Regions from separate parts of the Methanocalculus natronophilus genome, predicted to be linked through region 1. Evidence: riboswitches for the same ligand, from Rfam matches in the RefSeq annotation. Region 1 holds a riboswitch; the other holds the start of a gene.
The links. A riboswitch is a leader RNA that binds a small molecule or an ion and turns the genes downstream of it on or off. The one in region 1 is predicted to bind fluoride.
Positions count from the first base shown of each region.

Region 2: another riboswitch for fluoride. It lies ahead of ABCO64_RS01500 (MutS-related protein); the one in region 1 lies ahead of ABCO64_RS00675 (dynamin family protein).

Region 1 is NZ_JBCEXH010000001.1:136,530-140,960, forward strand. Features, by position in the region: gene ABCO64_RS00675 (dynamin family protein) at 34-1,827, opposite strand; fluoride riboswitch at 1,895-1,956, opposite strand; gene ABCO64_RS00680 (hypothetical protein) at 2,149-2,586, shown strand; gene ABCO64_RS00685 (helix-turn-helix domain-containing protein) at 2,794-3,447, opposite strand; gene ABCO64_RS00690 (hypothetical protein) at 3,444-3,848, opposite strand; gene ABCO64_RS00695 (prenyltransferase/squalene oxidase repeat-containing protein) at 3,858-4,431, opposite strand, start outside.
Region 2 is NZ_JBCEXH010000001.1:276,973-281,403, forward strand. Features, by position in the region: gene ABCO64_RS01495 (nuclease-related domain-containing DEAD/DEAH box helicase) at 1-1,402, shown strand, start outside; fluoride riboswitch at 1,504-1,565, shown strand; gene ABCO64_RS01500 (MutS-related protein) at 1,732-3,264, shown strand; gene ABCO64_RS01505 (MutS-related protein) at 3,396-4,431, shown strand, end outside.

The DNA.
Region 1 (4,431 bases):
GGCCAGGCCGGACTCCAGAATCGCTTTTTTAACCTATTGCCATGAGCCGGTTTCTGGTCTGGCGATATCGAAGGTGCGGATCGTCTCCTGGATCTCCTCTATAGCACGATCCAGTTCATCCAGCCTGAGGCCAACAGTATCTGCATGCTTCTCTCTTTCCGCATATGCTGCCGAGATAGCACCATGAGTCGCCTCGATTGTCTGAAAGAGATGCGTCTCAAAGTCGGTGCTGAATTTTCTGAATGCTGAATCAACATTCTGTATCGTCTCCCATCTGAGGTTCTCAAGATTCTGCACCAGCAGCGATTCAATATGCCTCTTTGCACGATCCCGGGCACGTTTCTCCAAAACTGCCTTTGGTAACAGTCTCCCGAATACGCCGGGAGGAACCGGGGAGAAGGTCCGATCCCATGTACGACTCACCCAGTACGGCCGTCTTACAGGTGTGTATACCCGTTCGCCATCAGGGGCATGGTATGGAATATCAAAGAGATCTGCTGCTGCTTTCCTGATGGATTCGACCAGGGAATCTGCCTGTACCTGATGCTCTTTCAGGCGCGTTTTGATCTCCCTGTCCATGATCCCGGTTAATTCACCGAGTTCGTGCTCAAACCATCCGGGGATGATAGCAGCAAGAGCTTCTTCTGCTGCATTGTCAGGATCGTCTGTTGAGTGTACAATGGCATTCTCCGCAACCGAGGTGAGCTTTGCACGCAGTGGACAGGAGAGGTCTCTGACATGCGTCTCAAGCAGTTCACGCACACGCTTGTGATCGCCAGCAAGAATATCCATGGCCTGTATCTTCCTGACCTGAATTTCGTTGATTTTCTGGTCAAATAGTGCAAGCCTCTCTTCAAGCCGGGCAAGCGGCAGTTCAAGTGCCTTTCTCTCAAGGCTTAGCTGGAGGTGGATCTCCCGGAAGATATCATATGCTTTTGTACCGATTGCCTCTCTCAGGACACGATTTTTATCATGAGCCAGAAAGCTGGCGATATGAGTGTAAATCGCCTTGAGCCCGCTCGTCTCCCAGAGGGCAGAATCCCCGGAGAGCGTTGCCTCAAGTCCTTTCCGTGCGGATATGGCAAAGATCGGCGTATCAGGATCAATTCCGGCATCCTGAACCAGTATTGTGCGGAAAAAGTCAAGAGCCTTCACCCGGTCGGTCTCATTGAGATAATCCACCTTGTTGAGAACAAAGAAGAGGTAACCAACACGGTTTTTCACCTCCCTGAGGAATTCAACCTCAACTTCGGTGATGGGAGGATCAGCAGAGATAACAAAGAGTGATGCATCACATTGCGGCAGGAAATTCATCGTCGCTTCTGTATTGTGCCTGTAAATCGAGCCGATGCCCGGGGTATCAATGAGGACCACATCACGGAGCAGCTCTCCTGGATGATCGATCTCAACCTCGCGTATGCCTTTCGAATTCTTTGGATTTTCATCCTCGCTGACATACTGCATCAGCTGATCGTTCAGCCACCGGGCTGACGCACCCTTCAGTTCAATTTCAGGCTTGTCATCGAGAAACCGAACACGCAGCTTCTGCTGATCGCCATACCGGATAAACGTAGGAAGAGCAGTGAGTGGGATAACAGAGCTTGGCAAAACATCATCTCCGATCAGCGCATTTAAAAGCGTACTCTTGCCTCGCTTGACCTGGCCAAGAACTGCAAGGTGAAATCTGCCTTCTACAAGGCGCGTATCGAGTTCACGCAGCCGCTCTGCATAGGGCAGCCAGCAGTGCCCCATTGCCTCCAGGCGGCGTTGCTGGTCGGTTAGTATCTCTTCCAGATTCTCTGGAACCGATATATATGTACTATCCATTACTGTATCTCCTCCGGTTTTCATGCGAATGTCAAAATTGCATCTTCAGTTGGAGTAATTGGTATTCGGATGAACAGGAGTTATCAGCACAAAAGGCAGTTAGCGGTGAACTCCATCACCTGGTAAAGACTATAGTTAGTTTGGAAGATAGTTAATTCTTTGTTTATCGGGCAATTGCAAGCAAAAGAAAACTTTTTTGTCCAGGCACGCCAGCATCTCTGATCAGCCAGTGGCGATTTGGGTGCAGGAGATCCCCGGCTCGCGCGGCAATCCGGTAATTATCAGGTGATTCCATTGGCAGACAACAGCAGACATTGTACAATGAATGAGAACCAGGCACGCCACTTTCGTATTACCTGTCAGCACATCTTCGGGAAGCTGTGCGAGATTGAAGAGATCCTGAATGGAACGGGATCAGCCAGTTCATATTCCAGGTATTGTATGGATCTGTCACCTCTGCAGAAAGAGGTGATCATGGAATACTGCACCGATCTTCGCTCCCGGCTCGTCACCATAGCTGATGAGGAGGGGATCTCCTGTGAGCCTTTGGGATTATCCATGAAAAAGGCAGTTCTGAGCAGACTCAGTGTAATCGACTGCATGGCTGAAGAGCTCAGGCCACAGTACATGCGGGGGTACGGCACAGTCCTGGCGAGCCATGAACCCCGCCTTGAGCAGATCGCAGGTGATCTTCAGGTACCATCCAGGTCCCTTAAAAAACACCTTGAAGACGAAAGCAGTCAGGCTTTCAGGGAATGATTCAATTCCCTGGTACGGTAATAGACGAGATCTGCATAGCCTGTATCAATGATCTGATCTGTCTGGCACCATAATTCCAAACATAGAGAAAGTGGTAGATGCTCCAATAATTCAAACTCCAACGAAGAGAAGGGTCTGACTGCTGAATGCCCCGATGAAGCCGCCAGCTGCAATACTTGCATATGAAGAGGTACGAGTGTTCATCCACTATTTTTTATTTCCAGACGGTTTCTTTGGATCGTTTGTGTATTGCTTTTCAAATTCAGCTGCGCTCCTGGATAGTGCATGCTGCACCATACCAAGGACATCTGCAAACCCTTCCCCAAGGCCTCCGTACCTGATATCCCGGATGACACTATGCAGAAAGATCTGATAATATATGCAGATCTCATCAAACTCAGGGCTGGAAAAGCCGGCAAGCTGATTCACAAGAAGTGTCTGCCTGTATATCTTTTCAATTTCTGCCGGGGATTCCAGGTGGCAGATTGTTTCAAAGAACGTGTGTGATGCCCGGACCATCGCATCGATCAGATCCGGCAGTTCCCCATGCAGGGCTTCAAATTGACGGGTGAAGAGCGGACAGAACCACGGTTTATTCCGGATATCGGGTCGGAGATGCTGAAATTCCAGATAATTATATATCTTCATTATTGTCTCACGATTGCAATTCAGCCGACAGGAATACCCAGACGCACCCTCGTTCTTCTCTCTTGTGATGAAACCGGCACGTTCAAACGAATCAAGCCACTTTCGAATAGTTGCCACCTTCGTAAAACCAACACCGGTAGCAAGGTCGATCTCACGATGTGAGTTGCCATCGAGCAGAATACGCATCAGGGGAGCTTTGACCGGGGATTTCATGGAATAAATGTCTCCATATCGTTATCAGAGAGAGCCTCACGTGCGTTCTGCAACCAAACAGACAGATGGCGGGTACGCCTCTTTAGGAAACGGCGGCTTTCATCAGTTGAGACCAGTGGGAGGGTGCATGCGATCTCCCGCAGAAGATACACAGCCGACTCAGTACTGATGGGCTTTTCAGAAGCATGCAGAGCAGGTTCATACCTGGAAATACCAGAAAGGTGCATAGTAATCGTTTCTTCTGTTGCGATTCCCTGATTCAGGCAATGGAAACAATGGGGTTTGAAATTGGTCCGGTTCCAGAGATTAAGGCTTTTTCCAGGATCCAAAAAGGTATGCTGATCAGCAGGCCCTTCTGCCCCGACAGAATGGGGGGAGAGTACTATCATGCCCATATTCATACAACCTCTTCATGCAGTTCCCGGATAGGAGGTACAACCAATATTGTTCTTTCGAATCCCCCCAATCATCCTCATCGCATCCAGCGCAAGATAGGTATGCTCAAGAGTTGCCGAACCGCCAAAGATGGATCTGACATAGCCACCACTCTGATGAACACACCTCATGATGAACGCTTCACAACTCCTGAGAAATGCCGGGTGGTATCCAAGCAGGAAGGATACAAGAACCCCGGCATGAATATCCTCTAAGTACGGCGGATATATACCAGGCACCACAAGAAACCCAAATTCCGGGTCTTCGAAGCATCTGATACAGGAACTGGAGCGAATTGACGAAAGAGGATACCCAAGATTCACAAGTATTGAGAGGGCATAGGAGGTGTCTGTCAGTGTTGCAGATTGGAACCCGGCCTCCCCCTCCAGATGTACATTCCAAAGGATCGTGTTGATAATGGTTTCACGAACCGGTCCGGTTGCCCTGATAGCAAGAGATCGGCATAAATCTGTGAGAAGGTACATCTGACAGTAACGTGAAGACGATTCGATTGGCCGGATACCATCTTGTGGTGGCCCAAGCGAAGAG
Region 2 (4,431 bases), 140 kb from region 1:
GGCGAGACAGGCAGTTGAGTCAAAGCACCAGATCCTGAAAAAATGCCAGGCTCACCCTAAGTGGGGGTACCGGCGTATTGGTATCAGCCATGGCGTGATCCTGCCCGATATCCCGGAAATCAAAAGTGATCTTGGGGCGGACATGCCACGGAATATCCTCTGCTGCATGGACGAGTTCGAATCTGATCTCCGGTTCTGGATACTTGACCTGCTCGAAGGCGAGATGGCAAGCGACTATCGGGCAAAGCCGCTTGGGGAGGAGGGGATGGCAATTCTTGAGGATATCCTTGCCCACCCCTTCCAGCTCAATGTACCTCTCCACCGGGTGATGGCAGATGACGAGGCGCATATCCAGACACTGACCCCTCTCCAGTACCAGATCCTAGCAGGCTTTGCCAGTACCAGGCGGGTGGCAATATCCGGGTCTGCCGGTACCGGAAAGACGATCCTCGCAATGGAGGAGGCAGTCCGCTGCATACACGCCGGGGAGCGGGTCCTTCTCACCTGCTACAACCGACCGCTTTCAGAGTACATGAAAAAGACAATAGGCGACCGTGACCTGCTCATGATCGGCAACTACCACAAGGTCTGCGATGACCTCTTCTCCGAGGCGTGCATAGACGTTGATAGATCAACGGTTGACAGCCGGCTCTTTCTCGAGAAGTACCCAACTCACCTGCTTGAAGCACTCAGCACGTTGCCAGAGAGACGCTTTGACACACTCATCATTGATGAAGGCCAGGACTTTCCTCCCCGCCTCCTGCAGTCACTAGAATCCGCACTTGACCCGGATGGAAAACAGAAGATCCGACTCTTCTATGACAATAACCAGGATGTCTACCAGAATGAGGGCAGGTACCTGGAACAGCTCTATGAGATCCCCTTTACCCTCTCCCTGAACCTGCGGAACACCCAGCGTATCCACGAGGTTGCCCGGCTCTTCTACAAGGGCCAGGAGACAAAAGCCATCGGGCCGGATGGCCTTGAGGTTGAGTGGATTGAGGCAGAGACCCCTGCTATTGCACGGACAAGACTTGAAGAGTACATTTACACCCTGGTTGAGAGAGAAGAGATCCCGCCATCCGATATCGCGGTCCTCATCTCGACCCGTGATGACAGGGACAAGTACTGCACCGGTCGCGAGATCGGCGGCCAGCGGTACCAGTTCTGCAATGAGCTCTTTCAAAATGACACCACTGACGCAATCATCGTTGATTCAGTCAAGCGGTTCAAGGGGCTGGAGAGCCCGGTCACCATCGTCGTGCTGGATGATAGATTGATAAACAGCGACGAGATGCTGTATGTTGCGTTCTCCCGGGCCCGGTTGCTGCTTGCGATTGTGGGGAGCCGGGAGATGATGGGGGCGATCCGGGGGAAGATGGGAGAGTCAGGAAGAGAGTGAATGGGGGGTGATTTACTCTAGAGAGCCTCCAGCTGATCTGCCATACCAAAGATTATAATTATTGTGGAACTCTAAGTACCTCAGCGCACGCTCACGTCTCTCTTACTGCCGGTGATGAAGTCCACCGAATAAACCGCCTTTTGCTGATGACTTCTATCCTGATGTGACAGTATGGCATGTACATGGATAATCAAGTGCTTTCTATCTGGTAGAACCACCCGTTTTGGTCTGCCGGAAGAGCCAGAGCCCCTGTATCTGAAAAAAACCAGGCATACCTCTCTTCCGGGTCAGCCCGTTCAGCGATATGCAATAATCGAAACGGAGGCTGCATGATGGGTCCAGGTATATTGTTTGCACATCCGGATGACGATATCAGAGACGATGCTATGCTGGAACCTGCCTGTTTCCAGGATCTTCACCTGGACCAGATTGTATCAGCCCTGACTGCGGATTATGAGGAGTATCACCTAAACCCGTTTTTCTATGCCCCATTACATCGTGCTGATGATGTCCGGTACCGCCAGGAGGTATTCGAAGACCTCAGAGATGATCACCTCTATCTGATCATCAGAACATTTGCCAAAGAGATGCAGTCCATGCGGCAGCTGCTCTCCCGGGCAGAAAAAAATCCCAACACGTATCAAAACAAAGGCTGGTTCCTTGAGGCAGCCAGAATATACACCGAAGCAATACAATCCCTTGCGGATGCTCTCTCAAAATGCAGCCTGGAGTCACGCGGCTTTTTGGCAATGCTGACCTATCTGAACCAATATAGTAGCTCAGAACAGTTTATTTCCCTGGCTGAGGATATAACCAGGCTCAGCAATGAACTCGCAGGAGTAGCATATACAATCCATATCAGGGGAAATGAGGTTACAGTCTGCAGGAATGTCCCGGATGAGGAGTATTACCAGGAAGTTGCAGATATTTTTTCAAAATTCCTTACCGGGCCAGGCACCTCTGACAAGGACACAATCCCTGAACAAAGAGAGATGAGCCAGGTCGAAGGAAGGATCCTCGATCTCGTCTCACGATTATTCCAAAATGAGTTTTCTCATCTGGATACATTCCAGGAAAAACATGCCGGTTTTGCTGATGAGACGATCTGCCGGTTTGACCGGGACATTCATTTTTATATTGCCTATCTGGAATTCATCAGCTGCCTCAAACAAAAAGGCCTCCCATTCTGCACACCCCTTGTCTCTGAAACCAGCAAAGAGATTTGTTGCACTGAGGGGTTTGATCTGGCGCTGGCAAACAGCCTTCTCTCCGGTAACCGATCAGTTGTTCCCAATGATTTTTTTCTGCAACAAGAGGAGCGTATTCTTGTCATAACCGGCCCAAACCAGGGGGGCAAGACCACATTTGCCCGGATGTATGGGCAACTGCATCACCTTGCATCTCTTGGGTGTCCGGTTCCCGGACGAACAGCCCGGCTCTTTCTGCCCGACAAGCTCTTCACTCACTTCGAACAGGAGGAGGATATCAATACATTCAGGAGCAAGCTGGAAGATGACCTGGAAAGAATCCATACTATCCTCAACCAGTGCACGCCCAGAAGCATCATCATCATCAACGAGATCTTTTCCTCCACCACCGTGCAGGATGCCTTGTTTCTCGGTCACAAAGTACTCGACCAGGTGATTGACCAGGATATCCTCTGCATCTATGTCACCTTCTTAGACGAGCTGACGACTCTGCCAAAAACAGTGAGTATGGTCAGCACCGTTGTTGTCGATGACCCGGATCAGCGGACCTATCGGATCGAAAGAAAGCCTGCCGATGGACTTTCATATGCCATGGCTATCGCAAGGAAAAACCAGGTAACCTATGAAAAGATCAAGGAGCGGATGCGATCATGAAGCCCTGTCTTCTGTACAGAGATACTGATTTTCACCCTCAATGGGGCATGCTCCTCAAATCACCTTCCCCTGAGCGGTGGAGGCACCGCGAGTATCAGACGGCGTGGAAGTCGCTGCCCCAGGTGAAACAGATGGTCAGCTGCGATCTCGAATTGGATATCCTGGTTGCCACGATGGCAGGTGGTGACGTATTCATCAGGGAAGTCGTCAGAAATGTCCTCCTGACCGGAACATGTGATCCAGGCACGATATGCTACCGCCAGGATATTCTCCGTGATTGTATGAACAATCCGGATAGTATCCAGGAGATGTATGATACTGCCTCAGCATCGATTGAAGAGTACCTGAAGATAGTCGGCAGATATACTGGCCAGTCCGCCGACGCCGTGCGAATCAATTCGGTAAAGGCAATTGAGCTGTTCATCGAGATGCTGGCAACCCTCCGGGGTATTGGAAAGCGGCATGGAGAAGCCTTTGTATCTGAAGGTTTCAGGACGTTCTTTTCCATGCTGGATCGGGAGTTCTCTGATGAGTACCTCCTGAGCATGAGGGAGATGATCGAAGAACTGAAACTGCCGGAGGGACACCTGATTCGTGCCGTCCTTGGGAAGGGGAATCAGGGAACCGGGTATGCAATCCAGAGAAGCAGAAAGCCAGGTAAGCAATCCTGGATCTCTCGTTTTATTTCCAGGGAAGATCCTGATCAGTATCACTTCACCATAGCAGAGCGGGATGTTGCAGGATTTCGGGCATTGGGCGAGCTGAAAGGAGAGAGCGTGAGAGATATTGCTGCTCTTCTTGTCCGGGTGTCCGATCACCTGGTACAGATGTGTACAAGTCTCAAGACCGAGCTGGCATTCTATCTCGGTTGCATACAGCTGCACAGCCACCTTTCGCACAGAGGGACGACTATCTGTTTCCCGGTCCCGGAAGAGCCGGGATCACGGAAGTGCTCCGTTCGGGGGGTATATGACATATGCCTGGCCCTCAGAATCGATCAACCAATAGTCAGCAATGATTTGTTTGCCACAGGAAAAGATCTCACCATCATCACCGGTGCGAACCGGGGAGGAAAAACTACCTTTCTCCGGAGCATTGGCCTGGCACAGATGATGATGCAGGCAGGAATGTTTGTGCCGGCAGAATCATTCCATGCAGAGGTCTGTA